DNA from 2 places in the Shewanella sp. SM95 genome. Region 2 is predicted to be linked to the other one. Evidence: predicted binding sites of a transcription regulator. Region 2 holds the regulator's gene; the other holds the start of a gene.

Region 1 (7,390 bases), on a different contig from region 2:
ACCTAGATTCAGTCAAGATATCACCGCTTTCAAGGGCGGTGATACCCCTTCAATATTATGTAATTTCATTAGGTTATAGCTAGATATAAAAATCTTGTTGATTATTGACTGATTCACATTGAGTGTATGGAAATTTAATATCAAATTGTGGGCCGCCTAGTTTTGAGTCTGCGCGATAACTCATCGTGCCTTTTAACAGTGTTGCGGCATTAAAGGCCGCTGATAATCCTAAGCCAGTACCACCTTTATTACGATTTGTAGTAAAGAAGGGTTCGAACATGTGCTCAGCAACATCGGCTGGAATGGCTAAGCCATTATTTTGAATGCTGATTTGAATTGATTCTTCATCCAAAGTCGCACTAATGTGGATAAGATTGTCTTCATGTCCTTGGAATGCATGGGTAAAGGCGTTCGAGAGAATATTACTAACAATTTGATTTAACAAACTGATATTGGTTTTGATATTGAGTGTAGGCTCCACGTTGATCTCCGTTGAGGCGTTAACATTGGGATGCATAATTAATGTCGACTCTAGGATTTCATGTAGCTGCTGGTTTAGATTACAGCATTGGTGTTCTTCATGACTGCGATCGATGGCGATCGTTTTAAATTTTTGAATTAAACTACTGGCTTTAGTGATATTACGGACAATGAGTTCACAGCTTTCTTGGTACTCATTAAGTATTTCATTTATCTCATCTAATGTGGCTTGATCGCTGTGGATCAGGTCGATCAGTTCTTCAATATGGCTGAGCTGCGCACTCGCCGCCGTCAAACAAATGCCAATTGGGGTGTTTATCTCATGGGCAACCCCTGACACGAGTCCACCCAAGGCCGCCATTTTTTCTTGCTCAACTAAAACCTGTTGTGCTCGTTTTAGTGCGCTAAGGGATTGTTCTAACTCTAGTGTTCTTTCTTTTACTTGCCTTGCGAGCTCTTCTTTATAGCTACGTTCGAGCTTGAGTAGCCGCTCTCTATCTTCTAAGGCTATTTGCAGTTCCGTCTTAGAATTCTTTAAGGCGCTAAATGAGCTTCTAAGTTGTACTTGCATGCTATTGATGGAATCGGCGACTTGTTTGAATTCATCAATTTTTTCATGACGGTCAAATTGTAGTGGCTCGTATTCATGGTCTATGTCGATATTTTTGCAGTATTGGCTGAGTTTATCTAAGTGTTTAGTAATGTTGAACCACACTAAAAATAGAATAAACCCAGCCACTAAGAAGGTTTTAATGCCATTAGAAAGCAGAATGATAATGGCCTTATCATACAAGCGTTGATAGATAGCATCGACATCGACTTGTATTTCGAGTGTGCCGACATTGATGTTTTCAGTCGGTGATTTATAGACTAAAGGAAAGGTTTTATCTAAGGAGTGTTCTTGTTTCTGCTCGCCTGCATTCCATGCTTGGCCGCTGTCATCTTTAATCGAAATATAGTTAATATCGGGCAGCTGAATTAGCCCATTGAGCTGAGTGTTAATGAGCCGCTCGTCAATAACCCAAATACTGGCGGCGAGTACATCTAAGTTCACCTTTTCCATGTTGGAAAATACTCTATCGATACGCACTACATCATTGCGATAATCACTGATCAACTGATACGCAGTGGTGATTAAGGTGATAACAGAACTAAAAAGTACAATAGACAGGGTAAGGTGCCTGCCTATGGGGCTTTTGATAAGTTGGCTAAAGAATGTCAGCATCTTAAATTTTCTTTATGCAATAGCGGCTTGAGATGCTTATAAGCATAGACCTACAGATCCAGAAAGTGCATTTTCTCGCAGATAAAATCAACGAAATATGTCTTCATTTGTGGCATTAAATTTGCTTATTAGCCGATAAGTTCAATTTTTTGTCACTGGGATAGCACTATGTTTAAACTCAAGCTGGATTCAGTTAAGTTTTTTAGCCCGAAGAAAATGATGTTTAGAGTCATGCTGTGGCTTATGGTGAGTTGTTCTGTCTTACTTCTTATTCCCCCTAATGTACTGGCAGTGCTGGCGCTCGATAAATTTGTGCCAGAACATGCACAGTTTGTTGGATTAGGTCTAATCGTTTCTATCGCTTACTTTTTGAGTCAATTAATTAACTTAGGCTTAGATGAGTCTATCCGTCATTTAAGTGATAAGCGCGTTATTGAGACGATTGAAGCTAAAGTGAATCTACTTGATCCCGCCGAGCGAGCTTTAGTGAGGGAATTCTTTCTTCAAGGCGCCACGATTTTGACTCTGCCGCAAAATGAACCCGCTGTAAAAAGTTTAGTGAATGCCTGCATCTTAGAAAAGCTCGGTAACGAGCGCCATTATGCGATTCAGGGACCGACCGCCGACTATAAGATTGCCATGAAAGCGCGTATGTACCTCAACCGTGATGTGCTGCGTTTGCCAGCAGGTGAGCCGAGCCAAGAAGAAATGCAGTCGTTGATTAAGGCGCGCCCGCAATTTTTGAATGGATTAGTACAAAACAGAAAACACGCAGCATAGGCGTGTTCTATCTCACTCGGATGAGTGCTAGCTATGGTTTAGTTAGCATTTTTAATATGCGAGACAACAAAAAAATGGGGGTGATAGGACCCCCTAGATTTTGCATTTATACAAGAAACATGAAGAACAACTGGAGCAAAAACTATGGTTTCGGTGCCGACTTCACAATGAACATCCAAGTGATATAAGACACTATTCCTATTGTGCTAAAGATAACGATCATTGAAAGTAAGCCTATGGGGTTACCAAACATCAGATCTAACCAAAATGCCATGACTGAAATCCTCTTTCCTGTGAAGTCCTCGCTAAATTAGCGGTATTCGATAGCTAAAATACTGATCTCGATCAATAAAAAATTGACATAGGAATACAAAGTCATAACCCTTAGTTAACTCTGTGATCTTGGTCAAATTTAAGAGTATGCTTAACAGCGACGAGTTCAAATAATTTAGCTTTGTTTCTTCTTCCGTTAGCGTCTAGGATTAACCTATTCAACTCGATCGATATTTAGTTAACGCGCTATTCCATTTATTCGTTCTTGTTTTTATATGAAGGCGCGATATCAGTTTTTTAAAGGAGTAAAAAATGGATTATAAAAAAAGTCACAAGGATTCAATGGGATATAATTCTATCTTTGCGCCACTATTGTTGCTGATTTATCCCCTCTATTGTTTGGTGATCACAGGGCACTTTGTTGCCATTTTGTGTTTAAGCGCGCTCGCCGCCATTTTAATATTCAACATCAATAAATTAATTCGTAATTTGAGACAACTTGAGCGTGCAGCACACCACTTAGGCGAGGGAGATTTAAGTTATCAATTGGAAGAGAAAGATGCGGGTGTGTTCATCAAGGTAGTACATAACATTAATCGCATGGGTGAGGATGTCAGCCGTACGATTTTGTCTTTATCTGATACCTGTGAAGGGATGAAAAAAGTCGCCTCGGATATCAAGGTTATCAGTGAACAGGCAAAGCAAGGCGTGTTAGAGCAAGAGCATCAAACTGAACTGGCAGCCAGTGCAATGACGCAGATGGTTTCAAGCGTACAAGCTGTATCGCAAAATGCGGTGAGTGCTGCGCAGGCAGCTGATATTGCCCAAAGTTCTGCTAAGCGCGGCGATCAAATCATGAATGGCATAGTCACTAAAATTGGCGCTATGTCGCAACAGATCCATGATACTCGAACCGTGATCGAGCACTTGGCCGCCGACAGCAACAATATCAGTAGCATTATTGAAACCATTTCGCAGGTGGCCGAACAGACCAATTTACTCGCTTTAAATGCTGCCATTGAAAGTGCGAGAGCGGGTGAACATGGTCGCGGTTTTGCTGTAGTCGCCGATGAAGTGCGTAATCTCGCTAAACGAACATCCGAAGCCACGGTTGAGATCCAGCAGCAAATCGCCGCATTACAAAAAGGCGCACAACATGGTGTTGAAGTCATGTTGAAAAACGTGGCGATTGCCGACGAAACGGCTGATATGGTTGATCAAGCTCACAGTGCACTCGGGCAGATTGTCGCTCAGGTGGAGACCATTACCGATATGTCCCACCAAATTGCCACTGCATCGGGACAACAACATACAGTAGCAGAGGAAATTAATAAAAATATCAGTGTGATGGCTGAGCTAGCCCTGAGTAATGCCTCCCACACCAACAACACTAACTTATCGAGTTTGAAAGTGTATAACATGTCGCAGGAAATCGGCTCCTTGCTGCATCGATTCCATGTGAATGCGGCATTCTTTAACTCGAGTCAGGCACAAAATAAACTCTTTGTGAAATGGGGGCCTGAGTTAGACATAGGGATGCCAGAGATCAATCGTCAACATCAGCGCTTAGTCTCATTGATCAATGAATTACACCGCACATTAAATGAAGAATATGGACTCGAAGCCATCAAACGTATCGTGCAAGGGTTAGTAGATTACACCGCCAATCACTTTGCCTATGAAGAGGAACTCTTTGCGCGTTTTGGTTACCCTCAAACTGACAGCCACAAGGAAAAACACGGCAAGTTAGTTGGGCAAGTACTTGATTTTCAAAAGCGGGTTGTTAGAGGTGAAGATGTTGCCGACGAATTAATGGCTTTCTTGAAAGCTTGGTTGGTAAACCATATTCAAAAAAGTGATAAAGAATATACCGCTTTTTTATTATCCCATGGCGCAGAATAACCCCAAGAGCATGATTTTTGAGCGGTTAAATGCAATTTGTATTAAAGTCGCGGCAAAAGACTTGCCATTGTCATAAGCAAAGGTATAATTCCCAGCACTTAGAGACAGCCAGTTGTTTTGATTGCTTCTAAGTGCATATTTGATATGCCAGTGTGGTGAAATCGGTAGACACAGGGGATTCAAAATCCCCCGCCCTTAAAAGCGTGCCAGTTCGAGTCTGGCCACTGGTACCAAATCCTTCTGATGAAGGAACTAAAACCGACCTAGAGTCGGTTTTTTTGTGCCTGAAATTTGGTTTTCGAACGGTGCTCTAGGTTGAGCTAGTGGGATTCAGCGATATCCATTTGCGTCATAGTCACTCCTTTGATTTGTGCATAAATCGCTTTGCCATGAGTGAGTTGCAGTTCGTCGCAGGCCCAAGGGGTGATGTTGGCCCAAAGTTCATCACGGCCTAGGGCGATTTTTAATTGGATTTGCTCGCCGTTATCACTGAGGTATAACTCTTTAATTTCTCCCTTTAGCAGGTTACGTATACTTGAGCCTTTGGGGAGCTCAGTGCAAACCGAGACATGATTTGCCTGAATACGCACTTTGAGTTTCTTTGCCGTTTCAGCCAGGTAGCCACTTACCCACAAATAGTTTCCATCATCCATCACGAGTCGAGTCATGGGGTAGTCGGGATGTCTGTCGGCGACCTTTGCACTGAGGAGTGAGCTGAGTTCCTGCAATGGCACCCAAGGGCGCATTTGCTCGCTATTCCACACTTCACTTAAGGCCCCTTGGGCGATCAATTTTCCCTGATGCAGCACCAGCATATAATCCGCCAGTTGTAAGATCTCATCTAAGCTGTGGCTCACATACACTATCGGCAGTTTTAGTTCCTGCGATAAGGTTTGCAGGTAGGGCAGTAACTCGCGTTTACGGGGTAAATCGAGTGATGCCAGCGGCTCATCCATCAGCAGCATGTCAGGTGATGTCAGCAGGGCACGGCCAATGGCAACCCGTTGTTTTTCACCGCCAGATAGCGTGCTGGGATAACGACTGAGGAGTTTTTCAATCCCTAGTAGTTGCACAATTCTATCGAACAAGACTGGGTTAGCTGTACGCATACCATAGTTGAGATTGCCCTTCACGCTATAGTGCGGGAACAGTCGTGCTTCTTGAAATACATAGCCAATTTGGCGCTTCTCTGGGGGAAGGTTCACTTTGCCTTGTTGATAAAGCAGTTTGTCGCCGAGGCGGATTTCACCGCTATCTGGGGTTGAAAGCCCACCGAGTAGGTTCACTAGTGAGGTCTTACCCGCACCCGAACGGCCAAAAACGGCTGTCACGCCTTGCAATGGCAATTGGGTATCGACTTTCAGTTGCAGTTGTCCGAGTCGTTTTTCAATATTGATTGTTAACATACGCTTGCCGTCCTCTGCAGGGCTTTTTTACTCAGCCATTGGGAGGCAAGTAAAGACGCGAGTGCGATAACGATCGATATAATGCACAGACGCATGGCCTGATATTCGGCTCCCGGAGTTTCAATAAAAGAGTACATGGCGAGCGGAATCGTACGGGTTTCACCTGGGATATTAGAAACGAAGGTAATAGTCGAGCCAAATTCCCCTAGGCTGCGGGCAAAGGCGATAATCATGCCTGACACTATCCCTGGAGAGGTGAGTGGCAGTGTGATGGTGAGAAATACTCGCCATCGACTGCTACCTAAAGTGCGTGCGGCCTGCTCGAGTCGAATATCAACGGTTTCAAAGGATTGGCGTATGGATCTGACCATCAGCGGGAATGACACTATCGCCGCCGCGAGGGCCGCACCGCGCCAACTAAAGCTAAAACTGATACCAAACCAATTAAATAACCACTGGCCGATAAAACCTTGGCGGCCCATGCTGATCAGCAAGAGGTAACCCACTACCACGGGCGGTAACACCAGTGGTAGATGGAGCACACTGTCAAATATAGCCTTGCCAGGAAACTCGACCCTTGCCAGTAACCAAGCGCACAAAATACCCAAGGGTAAACTGGCGATAACGGCAACGGATGACACCTTTAAGCTGAGCAGCAGTGCGGCAATTTCATAGTCGCTCAAAAGAGAGCCACTTAGCAGAGAGCCGCTTAAAAATGAGCCGCTTAACAAAGAACCACTCAGCACCCTAATTCACTCCAAAGCCATATTTCTCAAACACATTTTTTGCGCTTGGGCCCTGCAGATACTCATTGAACGCTTTGGCGCTTGCGGTCGATTCTTGTTTGACTAAGGCGACAGGGTATTCAATTGGGCTGTAACTCGTTTCTGGGAAGGTGCCAACGATTTTGATCTTTTGAGCGACTTTCGCATCGGTTGAATACACTATGCCAAGCGGCGCTTCACCCTGTTCAACCAAAGCGAGGGCGGCACGGACATTGTTAGCACGGGCGAGTAAGGGCTCAGCGGCTTGCCATAGCTTGAGGTTTTCGAGGGCTTGCTTGGCATATTGTCCAGCAGGCACATGATCTGGATCGCCAACAGCCATACGACTGCCTTTTAATGCGGCTTTAATATCCCAATCGCCATTGAGCACGACTTCTGTAATGGGACTATTTTTCTCGGCAATCAAGACTAAGGTATTTTTTAACAAGGTTTTTCGGCTGTTAACATCGACCGCTTTAGCATCGACCAGATAATCCATCCACTTTTGATTCGCCGAGACAAACAGATCGGCTGGCGCACCATTGGCGACTTGTTTTGCC
Region 2 (7,390 bases):
ATGATGCTAAATCAGACGCTCCGGCGGATAAACCTGTAAAAAAGCAGGACTCTAAATGACCCAAATCACCTTAAGAGCACAAAATCTGGCAAAAAGTTACAAGAGTCGCCAAGTGGTTAAAGACGTCAGTCTGACGGTAAAAACCGGTCAAGTCGTTGGCCTACTCGGTCCAAACGGTGCCGGTAAAACCACGACCTTTTACATGGTTGTCGGGCTAGTGAAGAGCGATAAGGGGCATATCTTTATCGACGATGATGATTTAACCGCAGATCCTATGCATCTGCGTGCCCGCAAAGGCATAGGTTACTTACCGCAGGAAGCCAGTATCTTTCGTAAGCTAACTGTTCATGACAACATCATGGCCGTACTGCAAACTCGTAAAGAACTTAAAAACGAAGAACGAGAAGAAGAACTAGAACATCTGCTCGAAGAGTTTCATATCACCCACATCCGTGACAGCCAAGGCATGTCATTGTCGGGTGGCGAACGTCGTCGCGTCGAAATTGCGCGGGCTTTAGCCGCTAATCCTAAGTTCATTTTGCTCGATGAACCGTTTGCCGGCGTCGATCCTATTTCGGTTATCGACATCAAGAAGATTATCGAACAACTCAAAAGTCGCGGCCTTGGCGTACTGATCACAGACCATAATGTCCGCGAGACATTAGATGTATGTGAACATGCTTATATTGTGAGTCACGGAAACCTGATTGCCGAAGGAACTCCAGCAGAGATCTTAGACAATCAGCAAGTTAGGGCTGTGTACTTAGGTGAACAATTCAGGCTATAGTTAATCGAGCGAAGCCTATGGAGACAATTTATACCGCCATTAGGCTTCACTCAAAATGATAATAAGCGACCTCCTCCAACAATAATAACGTAGGGATCAGCGGTAACATGAAAGCGTCACTCCAGCTCAAACTGGGTCAACAGTTAACCATGACGCCACAATTACAACAGGCCATACGTCTGTTGCAACTGTCGTCATTAGAACTGCAGCAAGAGATCCAGCAAGCATTAGATTCTAATCCCCTTCTCGAGCTGGAAGAGGATCAATTCGACGCCACTAAACCCCCTGTAAACCAAACGCTATCCGATACGGATTTCAGTGAATCTAGCACTCTGCCACCAGAAAAAGACAGCTCCACCATAGACACGGCAGAGTCGCTAACCAAAGAATCCATGCCCGATGAGCTCCCCATGGACACCACATGGGATGAAGTGTTTACCGCCTCCCCAAACTCAGGCCCCGGCGGCAGTCGTGAAGACGATATGCCCTTCCAAGGCGAGACCAGTGAAGGTTTGTACGAACACTTAGAATGGCAAAAAAACCTCACGCCGTTTTCTGAAACCGATTTAGCCATTGCCACCGCCATTATTGATGCCATCGACGATCAGGGCTATCTCACCCAAAGCACTGAAGAAATTCTCGAAGCCATGGGCAATCCTGAAGTTGAGCTTGACGAAGTCGAAGCCGTACTCAAGCGCATTCAGCATTTTGATCCCATAGGCGTTGCCGCACGCGATTTAAGTGAATGCCTGCTGATCCAACTGTCGCATTTCGCCGCTGATACTCCCAACCTAGAAAACGCCCGCATGCTGATCAAAGATCATTTAGATCTGATCGCCGCCCGTGATTTTAGATTATTGATGCGTAAGACTAAATTAAAAGAAGATGAATTAAGGGATGGTATAGCACTTATCCAAACCCTCAATCCTCGCCCAGGTTTGTTGATCACGCCCAATAATGACGAATACGTTATCCCAGATGTGTCTGTGTCGAAGAAAAATGGCCGCTGGGTCGTTGAGCTTAATCCTGACTGCATGCCCAAAATCAATGTAAATCAACATTATGCTTCTATGGCACGCAGTACCAAAAACCAAGCCGATAGCCAATTTATTCGCGGCCATCTGCAAGAGGCTAAATGGTTTATTAAGAGCCTAGAAAGCCGTAACGATACTTTGCTTAAAGTTGCTAATTGCATAGTGCAATATCAGCAAGGTTTCTTTGAGTACGGTGAAGAAGCCATGAAGCCTATGGTGCTTAACGATATTGCCGAAGCGGTAGAAATGCATGAGTCCACCATCTCACGGGTCACAACTCAAAAATACATGCATACCCCTAAGGGACTTTTTGAACTAAAATACTTCTTCTCTAGCCACGTCGGTACTGACGATGGTGGTGAGTGCTCATCCACAGCAATCAGAGCCTTTATCAAGAAACTGGTTGCAGCGGAAAACCAGAAAAAACCATTAAGCGATAGTAAGATGGCACAACTTCTGGCAGAACAAGGGATCAACGTAGCCCGCAGAACCATTGCGAAGTACCGAGAGGCTATGCTTATTCCACCTTCTAATCAGCGTAAAAGTTTATAACCTACAGTGGATATCGGAGGACGTTTCTATGCAAATAAACCTAAGTGGGCACCATATCGAAATTACCGAATCGTTACGTGCATATGTAGAAGAAAAGTTTTCAAAACTTGAACGCCATTTCGAACAGATCAATAATGTGCACGTTGTGCTCAATGTTGAGAAAATGCAACAGATTGCCGAAGCGAGAATAAACCTCATAGGTGGTGAAGTTTTTGCTACTTCAGAGCATGCTGACATGTATGCCGCTATAGACGCCCTGATTGACAAGCTTGACCGTCAGGTTATTAAACACAAAGAGAAGTTAACAAAACACTAATAATGGAACTTTGTACCATACTGCGGCCGGAGTGCACTACCTGCGCCACTCCGGGCAGCAAGAAAAAGGTACTGGAACTCATCAGCGACTTAGTCGCTGCCCAGTACCCGACCCTCTCATCTCAAGAGATATTCGAAAGCCTAGTGGCGCGCGAAAAGATGGGGAGCACAGGTATAGGTAACGGCATCGCCATTCCACATGGTCGACTAGCCGATATAGATCAGCCCATTGCCATACTAATTAAGTGTGAAGAGCCGATAGCATTTGATGCTATCGATAAGCAACCTGTTGATATTTTATTTGCACTACTGGTGCCTGCAGACCAATGTCAGCAGCACTTAAGTACCTTGTCTTGCATGGCCGAAAAGCTGAGCGACAAGCAAATATTAAAGCAATTACGCAAGACGCATGATGAAACGGAACTCTATCAGGTAATCACTGGATGAAACTGGTCATAGTGTCGGGCCGCTCAGGCTCAGGCAAATCTGTCGCCCTTAGGGTACTCGAAGATCTCGGCTATTATTGTGTCGATAACCTTCCCTTGCCATTGATTGGCAGTTTGCTTGAGCAACTCAAAGGCAGTAACGATCTCGTCGCCATCAGTGTCGACGTGCGTAACATGCCTGAGCAGGATAAGGTCTTAGTGAAACAACTCGCTAGCCTACCTCCAGATACTGAGTTAACGAGCTTCTTCCTTAACTCCAGCGATAAAATTCTGCTCAAGCGTTACAGCGAAACCCGCCGTTTGCATCCTTTGTCGAAGAGCCGAGTCTCTTTGCAAGAAGCGATAAAGCTGGAGGGAAAACTGCTCGAGCCTATGTCAAAACTGGTCGATCACTACATAGATACGTCGAATCTGAATATCTATGATTTAAGCGACCAAGTCAGACAAATTCTCCTTGGTAGTGTCGATAAAGAACTCGTGATCAACTTCGAGTCCTTTGGCTTTAAGCACGGAATGCCCACCGAAGCCGACTTTATGTTCGATGTGCGCTTTCTGCCCAATCCCCACTGGGAGTTGGCGCTGCGGCCATTGACTGGCTTAGATGAACCCGTAGCTGAGTTCTTAAATCGTCAACCACTGGTTAATAAGTTCATCTGGCAAATCGAAAATTTACTGGAGACTTGGCTGCCGCACCTCGAGCGTAACAATCGCAGTTATTTAACTGTGGCCATTGGCTGCACAGGTGGACAGCACAGATCGGTTTACGTCGCAGAGCAATTGGCAAAACGCTTTAGTAACGGTAAACATAAAGTTTATGCCCGTCATCGAGAGCTCAATAATGCCAAAACTTGAACGTCAGATAACCATCTGTAATAAGCTCGGTTTACATGCCCGTGCCGCCACTAAGTTGGTGGTACTGGCTTCCGAGTTTGATGCGACCATCACCTTAATCCAAGGCGATAAACAAGCATCGGCCGCCAGTGTACTTGGCTTACTGATGCTTGAAACTGGCATGGGTAAAACCATCAAGCTGATCGCCGAAGGCCCAGATGCAGAGCCGGCTCTCGATGCTATTTGTGCCTTAATCGACGCTAAGTTTGACGAAGCCTGTTAGTTTCACTTCACACTAAGCACTTCATCGTTAGTTTCACTTCATGTCTAGTTTAAAAAACTTGCCATTCACACATGGCAAAACATTTGTCGCTCGACGATACAAGCCACAGGCGATTACACTAGCGGTCATTGCGCTGGCCTTAACCTTACCTTAGCCGCCTTAATCTGTGTCATCGACTGACGCTTAGTCACCGCTAAATCCTAGCCCAACACTAAGATCTCAAACCAATTTGCCGCACAATGGAGGACAAATGCCCGTAGATAATGCAGAAAACGATCACACCGGACATAGTCTTGACCAGTTAAACCAAGCGCTTAGCAGCGGCATGTTCGTGCATGTGCGCAATATGCTGCAAAAAATGGCCGCCTCAGATATCGCGCTGATCTTAGAATCATCACCGCCAAGTGCCAGACAAGTACTGTGGCAGCTCATCGATCAGGAACAAATAGGCGACATACTCGATGAGTTGAGTGAAGAACTCAAAGACCCACTTATCCGCAGCATGAGCCCTGAGCGAGTCGCGAAAGCGACAGCAAGCATGGACACCGACGATCTCGCCTATATTCTGCGAAGTCTACCCGACGCAGTTTACAAACAAGTGCTGCAGTCGATGACGGAACAAAATCGCCTGAGGGTAGAACAAGCCCTATCTTATCCAGATGAGACCGCCGGCAGCTTGATGAACACAGATACAGTCACCTTAAGACCCGATGTGAATATCGATGTGGTGCTGCGCTATCTTCGGCAAAGGGGCAACCTACCCGATACCACAGATACCTTATATGTGGTCGACAAACAGGACAAAGTCCTTGGCGGTGTTAGGCTGGCAGATCTGCTGACTTGCGCGCCAAGCACCACAATTCGCAATATCATGGATCCCAATATTCAAAGTATTCCGGTGAGCATGTCCGACAGCGAAGTCGCGCAAAAATTCGAACGCAATGACTGGGTATCGGCACCTGTCGTCGACTGTGATGGTAAGCTGCTCGGGCGTATCACAATCGATGACGTAGTCGATGTTATCCGCGAAGATGCTGAACATTCCATGATGGGTATGGCGGGGATGGACGGAGATGAAGATACCTTTGGTCCTGTACTAAAAAGTACCCTACGTCGCTCGCTCTGGCTCACCATAAACTTATTCGCCGCCCTGCTCGCATCGTCGGTCAGCAATATGTTTGAAGGCACTATTGAGCAATTTGCCACTATCGCCATCCTAATGACGATTGTCCCTAGCATGGGCGGTGTTGCCGGTAATCAGACCTTAGCGCTCGTGATCCGTGGTATTGCTTTAGGCCATATCGGCCAAAGCAACGCCCGCTGGCTTATCGGTAAAGAGCTATCTATTGGTTTTCTCAATGGCTTGATGTGGTCTATTTTAGTCTTTGTCGCCGTGTGGCTATGGAAGGATGATATGGCACTGGCGGGATTAATTGGTAGCGCCATGCTGATCAACATGACAGTAGCAGGGCTTGCAGGTGCGAGTATTCCATTGATTTTAAAAAGACTTAAAATCGATCCTGCCCTCGCTGGCGGTATGGTGCTCACCACAGTCACTGACGTGGTTGGCCTGTTCGCCTTCCTCGGGTTAGCGACGCTCTACTTGATGAACTAACGCTTTAACAGTTTGAGCTAATAACAAAAACGGCACCTCAAAGGTGCCGTTTTTTATCCCGCAGGAAAACTAAAGAAGGCTATTTTGCCGGAGGTTGGAAACCATAACTGCTCAAAATCGCTTGGCCTTTTGTCGATAGAATAAACTCAGCTAACGGCTTAGCGGCAGTATTAGCGCCTTGTAAAACCAGTAAACCATAGTCGGCACCCACGGCGAGCTCCTGCGGTAAGTCGATGATTTGTAAACTCGGCACTTCTTTTTTAGCCAGCACAGCATTAGTGCAATAGGTTAAAAAGATATCCGCTTGCTTGTTTTCCATCACCCAGCCATAGGGGTTGCGATCTTTAGGCGGTTTAACGCTCTCAGGGCCGCCCGCCAGTTGTAATGCCTTGGTCTCTAACGCAGCTTTCGCATTGGGTTTTACCGCTTCGGCCTTAGCAAAAACGGCCCAGGCATAATCACCCGCGGGGTCGGCTTTCGGGGTTGAGGTGCCGACTTTAATCTTAGGATCTAACAAGGTATCGAGTAACGTCGAACTCGTCACCTGAACTGTGTCTTGAGCAACAGCGCAGAGTTGATTACGGGCAAACATTTGCACCGCTTCGCCCTGACCCGAATCCACTAATGCCTGTGGATGTTTCATATTCGCCGAGGCAAAGATATCGACTTTCTCGCCCTCTTGAATGCGTTTTAACAATAAACCTGAGGGCGCATATTGCGCTACAACACTCATTTGCGACTGTGCTTGATAAGCAGTAATAATATCACTCATCGCAGCCTTTAGACTGCCTGCGGCGCGCAGTTCTATCGGCGCGGCTCCTGTGGTCACTTCGGCTTTCATCGGCACTCCTTGTACAGCCGTCACCATGATGACAGGACTTAAACTCAAGGCTACTAACACATTTTTGCTTATCATAGTCATATTCTCCTTTAGGCACTAAAAGTCATTCTTGTGACTTATTCCCATACAGAACGTGAAATCGATAAAGGGATCAAGCCGAACTCATCCCAAGGTAATTAGCAGTGATATGTTTGTGGTGCAGGTCACTCAAGGTGCGCTTCATAAAGGACAAATTGTCTAATTGAAGCACGGCAAGCTAATCACTCAATTAGCCCACCACTGAAAACAAAAAAGTCGCCCCTGGCGACTTTTTCAGCGAGAACTTTGTGCTTAGACCAGACTATTTACCCGTTGGTATTAGTATGATCTCAACGCGGCGGTTTTGTGCTCGGCCATTTGCATTGGCATTTGATGCAATAGGACTCGCTTCACCCATACCTTTTGATTTTACACGGGCAGAGGCAACGCCTTTACTCATCAAGTAATTACCAACTTCGCTAGCACGGACCTGTGACAGACGTAAATTGTAAGAGTCTGAGCCACTGCTGTCGGTATAACCTAATACGTTAAGCTGCGTTTTGCTGTATTCCTTGGCCACAACCGCCACTGAATTCAGCACGCGTTTAGCACCGTCACTTAACTCGGTTTGATCTACGCCGAAGGTCACTTCATTAGGCATATTCAAA

The links. The regulator sigma-54, encoded in region 2, starts transcription at its own class of promoters, with help from an activator protein. The targets are predictions, from matches to a motif close to GTTGGCACGNNNNTNGNNT.
Region 1: the regulator sigma-54 is predicted to act here: its motif matches at 1,814-1,832, upstream of L5M29_RS09720 (superinfection exclusion B family protein).

What each region holds. Positions count from the first base shown of each region.
Region 1 covers NZ_JAKKSE010000006.1:162,776-170,165, reverse strand. Annotated here, with positions in the region: gene L5M29_RS09725 (ATP-binding protein) at 80-1,705, opposite strand; gene L5M29_RS09720 (superinfection exclusion B family protein) at 1,874-2,485, shown strand; gene L5M29_RS09715 (DUF3149 domain-containing protein) at 2,628-2,759, opposite strand; gene L5M29_RS09710 (bacteriohemerythrin) at 3,071-4,660, shown strand; tRNA gene L5M29_RS09705 (tRNA-Leu) at 4,807-4,893, shown strand; gene modC (molybdenum ABC transporter ATP-binding protein ModC) at 4,981-6,066, opposite strand; gene modB (molybdate ABC transporter permease subunit) at 6,060-6,797, opposite strand; gene modA (molybdate ABC transporter substrate-binding protein) at 6,814-7,390, opposite strand, start outside.
Region 2 covers NZ_JAKKSE010000018.1:67,398-74,787, forward strand. Annotated here, with positions in the region: gene lptA (lipopolysaccharide transport periplasmic protein LptA) at 1-59, shown strand, start outside; gene lptB (LPS export ABC transporter ATP-binding protein) at 56-787, shown strand; gene L5M29_RS17700 (RNA polymerase factor sigma-54) at 895-2,373, shown strand; gene hpf (ribosome hibernation promoting factor) at 2,402-2,689, shown strand; gene ptsN (PTS IIA-like nitrogen regulatory protein PtsN) at 2,692-3,135, shown strand; gene rapZ (RNase adapter RapZ) at 3,132-3,986, shown strand; gene L5M29_RS17720 (HPr family phosphocarrier protein) at 3,973-4,248, shown strand; gene mgtE (magnesium transporter) at 4,499-5,863, shown strand; gene L5M29_RS17730 (molybdate ABC transporter substrate-binding protein) at 5,943-6,779, opposite strand; gene L5M29_RS17735 (OmpA family protein) at 7,045-7,390, opposite strand, start outside.